2 regions of the Peribacillus sp. FSL K6-5616 genome follow, and region 2 is predicted to be linked to the other one. Evidence: riboswitches for the same ligand, from Rfam matches in the RefSeq annotation. Region 2 holds a riboswitch; the other holds the start of a gene.
The links. Region 2 has a riboswitch for S-adenosylmethionine ahead of MHB45_RS22515 (O-acetylhomoserine aminocarboxypropyltransferase/cysteine synthase family protein). Riboswitches for the same ligand answer to the same signal wherever they lie in the genome.
Positions count from the first base shown of each region.

Region 1: it holds a riboswitch for S-adenosylmethionine, as region 2 does, so the genes downstream of both, MHB45_RS03240 (methionine biosynthesis PLP-dependent protein) here and MHB45_RS22515 (O-acetylhomoserine aminocarboxypropyltransferase/cysteine synthase family protein) in region 2, are expected to answer to the same signal.

Region 1 is NZ_JBBOYT010000001.1:679,529-684,186, reverse strand. It holds gene MHB45_RS03255 (ABC transporter ATP-binding protein) at 1-770, shown strand, start outside; gene MHB45_RS03250 (hypothetical protein) at 824-1,066, opposite strand; gene fumC (class II fumarate hydratase) at 1,176-2,558, opposite strand; SAM riboswitch class I at 2,885-2,998, shown strand; gene MHB45_RS03240 (methionine biosynthesis PLP-dependent protein) at 3,085-4,197, shown strand; gene metC (cystathionine beta-lyase) at 4,194-4,658, shown strand, end outside.
Region 2 is NZ_JBBOYT010000001.1:4,624,439-4,629,096, forward strand. It holds gene MHB45_RS22510 (methionine ABC transporter ATP-binding protein) at 1-495, opposite strand, end outside; SAM riboswitch class I at 651-763, opposite strand; gene MHB45_RS22515 (O-acetylhomoserine aminocarboxypropyltransferase/cysteine synthase family protein) at 881-2,191, opposite strand; SAM riboswitch class I at 2,290-2,397, opposite strand; gene MHB45_RS22520 (thioredoxin family protein) at 2,542-2,850, opposite strand; gene MHB45_RS22525 (toprim domain-containing protein) at 2,854-3,219, opposite strand; gene gcvH (glycine cleavage system protein GcvH) at 3,314-3,697, opposite strand; gene MHB45_RS22535 (arsenate reductase family protein) at 3,793-4,149, opposite strand; gene MHB45_RS22540 (acyl-CoA dehydrogenase family protein) at 4,291-4,658, opposite strand, start outside.

The DNA.
Region 1 (4,658 bases), 3.9 Mb from region 2:
AGCTGCTAAACAGGAAACCTAAAGCGCTTTCAGGTGGTCAGCGCCAGCGTGTTGCACTTGGCCGCGCAATTGTAAGGGACGCAAAAGTTTTCTTGATGGATGAGCCATTATCCAATCTCGACGCAAAGCTGCGGGTTCAAATGCGTGCGGAAATAGCTAAACTGCATAAACGGCTCGACACCACAACGATATATGTCACACATGACCAAACAGAGGCAATGACCATGGCGACACGTCTTGTTGTAATGAAAGATGGTATCATCCAACAGGTCGGTGCTCCAAAGGATGTTTATGAGAAACCAATAAACGTGTTCGTCGGCGGCTTTATCGGATCGCCTGCCATGAACTTCTTTACCGGAACTTTAAAAGAAGGCACAATCAAAATAGGCGAACAAACGCTTGAAATACCTGAATTTAAGATGAAAATGCTACGTGATCAAGGATATGTCGGAAAAGAAGTAATCCTTGGCATCCGTCCGGAAGATTTCCATAATGAAGGAGCTTATTTCACGGAGTCCCCTAACACTACATTCACGACCCAAATTGATGTAGCCGAACTCATGGGCGCGGAGATCATGCTCTACTCCACTTTAGAGGGGCAGGACTTCGTTGCAAGGGTCGATGCCAATAACATTATCCAGGCAGGCGAAAAGATCGAACTTGCCCTCGACATGAATAAAGCGCACTTTTTTGATAAAGGGACCGAACATCGCATTTTAGTTGAAGAAGATGAACAGATGCAGGAAAGCATGAAGTTATCTGCCAATTAAACATGAAAAGACCCATTCATTATGGGTCTTTTTACGTTAAAATAAAGGGCGATTCATTCCTGGACCAATACCACTTCATCATGTCCGCATTCAGGGCATTTCATGAGATGGGGGCATTGCCCTTTTTGAAGGGATTGAGGGTATCCGTCGTTTTCTTTAAGGATGTCGATATCCATATAAGCACTGTAATCATCAGCATAATCCATGAATTTCCCTTTATCCTCAAGTTCACTGCCGCATTCCGGGCAATCTACATGAATTTTTCTTAGACCGTTGCAAAGCGGGCATATAGACATTGTTTTTCCTCCTGTTCCAGATACTTATGATTTCAGTATTTGTCGATTCCAGTATTTTAACACATGGAAACACCCTCCCTAATGGTAGAGGGAGGGTACTTCCATCCAATTATTTATTAACCATGTTAGCAGGATCGACCCATGCTTTGAATTCATCTTCCGTCAGGAACTCCAGTTTCAACGCCGCTTCTTTTAACGTCGAGTTGTCCTTGAAGGCAGTTTTGGCGATCTTGGCTGCTTTTTCATAACCGATATGCGGGTTCAATGCTGTTACCAGCATAAGGGAACGCTCTACATTTTCTTTGATCTTATCTTCATTTGCAGTGATGCCAACCGCACAATTATCGTTGAAGGAATGAATGCCTTCCGTCAATAATTTGACCGTTTGCAGGAAGTTATAGATGATGACTGGTTTGAACACATTCAATTCAAAGTTACCTTGGCTTGCTGCAAAGCCAATTGTAGCATCGTTACCCACGATTTGTGTCGCAATCATGGTAAGCGCTTCACTTTGGGTCGGATTGACTTTACCTGGCATGATGGAGCTGCCCGGCTCGTTTTCCGGAATGGCAATTTCTCCGATTCCGCTTCTCGGTCCACTTGCAAGCCATCTGACATCGTTCGCAATTTTCATTAAATCCGCCGCCAATGCTTTCAAAGCACCGTGTGCGTAGACGATTTCGTTATGGCTAGTCAATGCATGGAACTTATTATCAGATGTGACAAAAGGATATCCTGTATCCGCTGCAATTTGTTTGGCAGAAAGTCCCGGGAATTCTTTCTTTGTATTGATTCCGGTTCCTACAGCCGTTCCGCCTAGAGCAAGGTTCAATAGTTTTTGGCTGCTTTCCTCAATCATCGCCAAATCTTTATCGAGCATCGCTTTCCAACCGGAAATTTCTTGTCCTAATGTTAAGGGTGTAGCATCTTGAAGATGTGTCCGGCCGATTTTCACGACATCCCAAAATTCTTTTTCTTTTGTATCGAATGTATCACGAAGTGCTTTGATGGCAGGAACCAATTTTTCAGCCACTTCCATAAAGGCTGCAATATGCATGGCAGTCGGGAAAGTATCATTTGAGCTTTGTGCCTTGTTAACATCATCATTCGGGTGAAGGATTTCCGATTCACCATTTTCTTTTAACCATTCATTCCCTTTGTTAGCGACCACTTCATTCACATTCATATTACTTTGCGTACCGCTTCCCGTTTGCCAAACTACAAGCGGGAAATGTTCATCAAGCGTACCTTCAAGGATTTCGCCGCAAATCTTGACGATGGCGTTCTTTTTAACTTCGGAAAGATCACCAAGATCATAGTTCACCTTTGCAGCAGCTTGTTTAACATATGCAAATGCACGAACCAATTCAATCGGCATTTTTTCGTTACCGATTTTGAAATTGTTACGGCTTCTCTCAGTTTGTGCTCCCCAATATTTATCGGCAGGAACTTTCACTTCACCCATCGTATCTCGTTCGATTCTGTATTCCATGTGTTCTCCTCCTAAGTTTGCACTATTCATTGAAGAATTTTTGCATATGAAATGAATAATGTCGGATTATTCTTTCTCTCCATACATTGTACAAACTTTATTATTTTAAAGCAAAAATATCCCGCTGACCCTTTCCATATTTCTGAAAAATCCTAGGCCATTCATATTTAGATGAAAATTTGGATATTCTTTTTTGACACATAAAGTGTAGGCACCGCTAGGCTTCAATTGACCTGGCCATGAACACCAACACATCATCACTCCCAAAATGTCCTTGACAGTATTTTGTATATATAGTAAATTCAAAAGAAATTGAATAATCTAAACTCTTATCGAGAGAGGTAGAGGGAATGGCCCGATGACACCTCAGCAACCTTCATTTGTTTCAAACCAATGAAAAGGTGCTAATTCCACAAGTTTATGAACTTGGAAGATAAGAAGAATGACTCGTCACTATTTAATCAAAGTCTTCTTCTTAAAGAAGACTTTTTTTTATTTTATTTAACTCAAAGGAGCAGTGAAAACCATGTATAAACCTGAAACATATCTTGCTCAATTAGGAAATCGCAGTGAAACGGCGACAGGAACAGTCAATCCGCCGGTATACTTTTCAACAGCTTTTCGCCACGAAGGAATCGGTCAATCGACGGGATTCGACTACACAAGGACAGGTAACCCTACCCGCCAGCTATTGGAGCGATCCATCGCCGATCTGGAAAAAGGAGACCAAGGCTATGCCTGCAGTTCAGGAATGGCCGCCATCTCCACTATACTCGCCCTTTTTAAATCCGGGGATGCGTGGATTGTCAGTGAAGATCTTTATGGCGGTACATATCGGCTGTTAGAACAAGGTTTTAAAAAATGGGGATTGCAGTGTGACTATGTAAACACTTGTTGTTTGGAGGATATCGAAAAAGCCATCACTCCTCACACGAAAGCCATCTTCATCGAAACTCCCACTAACCCTCTTATGCAGCAAACGGATATTAGCGCCGTTGCCGCATTGGCTAAACGATATAATTTATTGCTAATCGTTGATAACACTTTTTACACGCCTCTTATTCAACAACCCATCTTGCTTGGAGCGGATATTGTGATCCACAGTGCAACCAAGTATCTCGGTGGTCATAATGATGTGCTCGCCGGACTGATCGTTGCTAGCGGCGCTGAATTATGTGATGCACTTGCCTTCCATCATAATGGCACTGGAGCTGTCTTGAGCCCATTTGATTCTTGGCTGTTGATGCGCGGAATGAAAACCCTGGCATTGCGGATGGAGCGTCATGAAAAGAATGCCAAGATACTTGTAGATTACTTATCGGAGCATGATTGTGTTACGGACGTATTGTATCCAGGCCGAGGCGGCATGATTTCTTTCCGCATCATTGATGAAGCGGCGGTCAACCCATTTTTACAATCGCTCTCATTAATTTCCTTTGCAGAAAGCCTTGGAGGGGTCGAAAGCTTCATCACCTATCCTGCCACACAAACACATGCCGATATACCGCTTGAAGTCAGAACGGCAAACGGGGTTTGTAATCGATTGCTCCGCTTCTCCGTTGGCATCGAGGATAGCGACGATTTGATTGGTGACTTGCAGCAAGCATTCGCACATGTAAAAAGGGAGGCACTACGATGACAGATCATGATTTTAGCTTTGAAACGAAATTACTTCATAATAAATATAAATTCGATCCAGTAACGGGCGGTGTGAGCGTCCCCATTCAGCATGCATCGACTTTCCATCAATCCGATATCGATCAATTCGGCAAATATGACTACAGCAGAAGCGGGAACCCAACTCGCGAGGCACTTGAAGATATCATTGCCGATCTAGAGGAAGGCACTCACGGCTTTGCCTTTTCATCAGGTATGGCTGCCATTTCAACAGCCTTCCTCCTATTGTCTGCCGGAGACCATATCGTCATTTCTGAAGATGTGTATGGCGGAACGTTCAGGATGGTCACAAGCGTATTGAACCGTTTCAATATTGAGCATACCTTCGTTGACATGACGGACCTTGAAAGTGTCAAAGCGGCGGTTCAGCCAAATACCAGGGCCATATACATTGAAACGCCTTCAAATCCGTTACTTAAAGTG
Region 2 (4,658 bases):
CAGCACTTTAGGGTCATTTGCCAGTGCCCTGGCTATTCCCACCCTTTGCTTTTGCCCTCCGCTTAATTGCGAAGGATAGGCCTTTTCCCTGCCTTCAAGTCCGACTAACTTGATCAATTCGTTCACACGCTTGGTGCGTTCAGGTTTAGAAACTCCTGCAATTTCCAATGGAAAAGATATATTCTCCTGAACGGTCCTTGACCATAATAGATTGAAATGTTGGAAAATCATGCTGATTTCTTGACGGGCCTTACGGAGCTGAGCCCCTTTAATTTTTGAAATTTCCTTTTCAGCCACCACGACGGATCCCTCTGTAGGTGTTTCCAATCCATTGAGCATTCTGATCAAAGTACTTTTCCCCGCTCCACTGTAACCGATGATCCCGAAAATCTCGCCTTTATTTATTTCAACATTCACATTATTTACAGCCTTTATCGTCTCACTGTTTCCTTTTCCTGTTCGGAACAGCTTACTGACTTTCGTCAATGTAATCATTAACCCTCACCTCTTTTATCCAATAAAACCTATGAACTTAGTTGATTTCTCTACATTATTAGTCTGTTTCTCCTATCATGTAAAAGTTTTCTCCATTAATAAATAGAAAAAACCTTTCTGCATGAGCAGAAAGGCAGGTGAAGAAACAGGCCTTCCTCTCATCTTCCAAAGTGATTAAACTTTGTGTGAATTGGCACCTTTCCAAGGAAATCTCCTTGTCGGTTGCCGGGTTTCATCGGGCACATCCCTCCACCTCTCTTGATAAGAGCTAATATATAGAATATTTAAATATCATTAAGTTCTTTAGTATGCTGAAATTTTATCATAGATAAAAAAAGAGCGCAATGTATATTATTTCTAGTACAAGAATGAACAGGAACTTTACTTAAACCGATTTGGAAGTCAAGGAGACGATGTTCGTCGCCTTTTCAATTGCCTGCTCCAAATCTTCTATTAAGTCCTCTACATTTTCAATCCCAATCGATAATCGGACTTGATCGGCACTTACACCCGCTTTCTCAAGACCCGCCTCATTCAATTGTTGATGGGTTGTACTGGCTGGGTGGATGATCAAGCTCTTCGCATCCCCTACATTCGCCACATGGGACCATAATTCCACCGAATTGATAAGTTTTGCCCCAGCTTCGCGATTACCTTGAATCCCAAATGTCACGACAGATCCAGCTCCCTTTGGCAAATATTTATCCGCAAGGGCTTTATCGGGATGATCCTCATCACCAGGATGTGAAACCCAGGTCACGGCTGGATGGTTTTTTAAATAGTTTATGACAGACTTGGTGTTTGATAGATGCTCTTTCATCCTTACATGCAGCGTTTCAAGTCCAAGCGTAAACTGGAATGCACTTTGGGCACTTAGCGCAGGGCCCAAATCACGGAGTAACTGAACTCGGGCTTTCGTTATGAATGCGGCAGGTCCAACTGCCTCTGCGTATACCAGACCGTCGTAACTTGGGTCAGGCTCCGTGAAGCCTGGGTAGTTTGGCGAGTTCCAATCGAATTTCCCTCCATCCACTATGACACCGCCTAGCGTGGTTCCATTTCCAAGAAGCCATTTTGTAGCGGAATGGATGACAATATCCGCTCCAAAGTCAATTGGTCTGCAAAGATACGGTGTCGCGAAGGTATTATCAATGATTAAAGGTATGCCGGCTTCATGGGCGATTTCCGCTACCGCTTCAATATCAAGTACCCTCAAACTTGGATTTCCGATCGTTTCAGCAAAAATGGCTTTAGTTCTTGGCGTAATCGCCCTTTTGAAGTTTTCGGGATCATCGGGAGAAACGAACTTCACTTTGATCCCATATTTAGGAAGAGTGTTTTCAAAAAGGTTATACGTACCGCCATATAATGTAGAGGCAGAAACAATCTCATCCCCTGCAGCGGCGATATTCAGGATTGAAAGTGAGATGGCGGCCATTCCGCTTGCCGTTGCCAATCCGCCGATACCGCCTTCCAATAAGGCCATCCTTTCCTCAAAAACACTGACCGTGGGATTATGAAGCCGTGTATATATATAGCCATTCTCCTTTAGGCCAAATAAATTCGCTGCATGGTCGGTGTCTTTGAACAAGTATGCATTGCTTTGGTAGATAGGAACGGCACGGGCACCTGTTTCATCAGCTTGCAGACCGCCATGAACACTCAATGTTTCGAAGCGCAACTTTTTCTCTGACATATGAATTCACCTTTTTCTATGGATTTAGTTGGAATTATATGAAATCCGGCTTTTTTATAAACAAAAAAACCACTTCTAAGAAGAGGTTTCCAGAACACACCTCATCTACCAGAGCCAACACTCTGCTGGAATTAGCACCGTATATAAAAATTTATACCGGTTGCCGGGCTTCGTCGGGCCAGTCCCTCCGCCACTCTTGATAAGAACTATTAAATTCTGCCATACTTATTTCAAAATATAGCATTTTAGATTAAATCAGTCAATGAATTGTTAGAATATTCTTTGTTTATTCCCTTCTCTCATTCAAATGTCAGCAACAAAGAAAACCAACCGCGGTCCTGATTGGTTTCCTAGCTGATTTCCTTAAGCAATCCGTACAAATAAGGAACGGATTGAAAGGCATATATTTTTTGGTGCAGCTGCCCTTCTTTGAAAAGCAATAAGCAAGGAACACTTTCGATTTCATATGATTCGGCAATTGCTTGGACATAGTTCATATTCATTTTGCCTGCCTTCAATCCCGGAAAAAGCTCCAAGGATATCGTCAGCATCTTGGAGGCCACCTGACAGGTGCCGCATAAAGGTGTATATAAATATAAGCAAAAGGTTTCCCCATTTTCAACAGCAAGCTTACACTCTTCTTCTTTCCATTCCTGCATCAATTAGTCGTTCACCCTTTGACTTAAAAATTTCATTTTCACATTCATATTGGCAGATAGGAGCACAGTTGCGATATGATGTTCGGGTGAGCTCTCCACTTCTTTGTACATTTTATTAATATATAGGTGGTTCGCTTCCGGCATTTCCCTTCGGAACTGCTTCCGCAGCTTTTCTCCTGATTCATCTGCGTCAAAAAGGAGATAAACATCACGGTCCATCAATTCATCCACTAATTCATCCAGCTTAGTTAATGATATGGTCCCATTCGTACATCTTATTTCCACATCTTCATTTAAAACGGAGGCAACTTTTCTTCTATCGGAACTGCCTTCTACAATGATCACTTTATCGAATTCGCCCCACTCCATGTCATCACTCCATCTCACGAATTATGTGCGCAACTCACCCACTGTACAAATGAAAAAGAGAGCAGGCCTTTTCAGTCCCCCCTCTCCTTTCTTTTTAACCGTTGATTAAACTCTCATACTCTTCAGCGCTCATCAAGTTTTCAATATCACTGCTATTAGATGGTTCAAGCACGACCATCCAAGCCTTTTCATAAGGAGACTCATTTACATATTCAGGGTTGTCACTTAAATCTTCGTTCACTTCAACAACCTTGCCACTGATAGGTGCATAAAGCTCAGAAACGGTCTTAACGGATTCAACACTTCCAAATGGTTCGTTCGCTTTCAATTCATCGCCGATTTCCGGAAGCTCAACGAATACGATGTCCCCAAGCTCGGACTGTGCGAATGCCGTAATTCCAATGCGCACTGTTCCATCTTCCGTTTTGACCCATTCATGTTCTTTAGTGTAACGAAGTTCTTTTGGTGTTGTTGTCATAATTAACCCTCCATATGTACATCTTATTTTATCTATTCCATTATAAGGTAGATTGTTTGTTTAAGTAAGGAATTAACCAAATATTTTGTGAAATTTCAGTTCCAAACCTGTTCGAATTGCTCTTCTTTGAAACCTACCGTCACTTTGGTGCCATCCGTAACAATCGGCCTTTTCAGAAGCATGCCATCTGTGGACAATATATCAAGCATCTCTGCTTCAGAAGCCTCTTTCAGCTTATCCTTTAAGCCCAGCTCCCGATATTTTTGACCGCTAGTATTGAAAAACTTCTTCAACTCCAAATTGCTGTTTTTATATAATTGTTCTATTTCAGTCCGCGAAGGGGGATTATCCGCTATATGGATCGCTTCATATTGCAGTTCATGATTATCCAGCCACTTCTTCGCATTACGGCATGTACCGCATTTTGGGTACCAATATAATGTTAAGCCCATCATTTCACCACCTATCAATAGAATACCCGTTTTTACCACGCAATACAACGAAATGTCTTTTGAATTTCCAATGCGATTTCATCAAAGGAAATAAAGGGAATGCCTTTATGGGCATTCCCTTTACGGATTCTGACTCATTGCTTAAAGAGCATATTTTTCCGTTTCGATTACTTTGACGGATGCTTCGCGTTTTTTCGCAATGACATTGATCGGAGTGTGTCTAGTCAGCTTACGGAGCGACGAAAGCATGATGCGAAGAGTATCGCCTGTTTCCACCGCAATTAACGTTTCCTTAGCATGCTGTTCTATTTCATTGAAAGCTTCCTGAACGAAGATTTCAGTGTATAGCACTTTTTGTTTGTTCTTCTCCAGACCTGTAGCTGCAATTGCTTTTTCCGTACGCAATACCACGGATTCAGCTGCATAGGCAAGGGATGTGATATCAGCAATGTTGGAGAGGATTTCTTGTTCTTGATCAAGATTTTTGCCGTATTTCTGTGCCGCAAGCC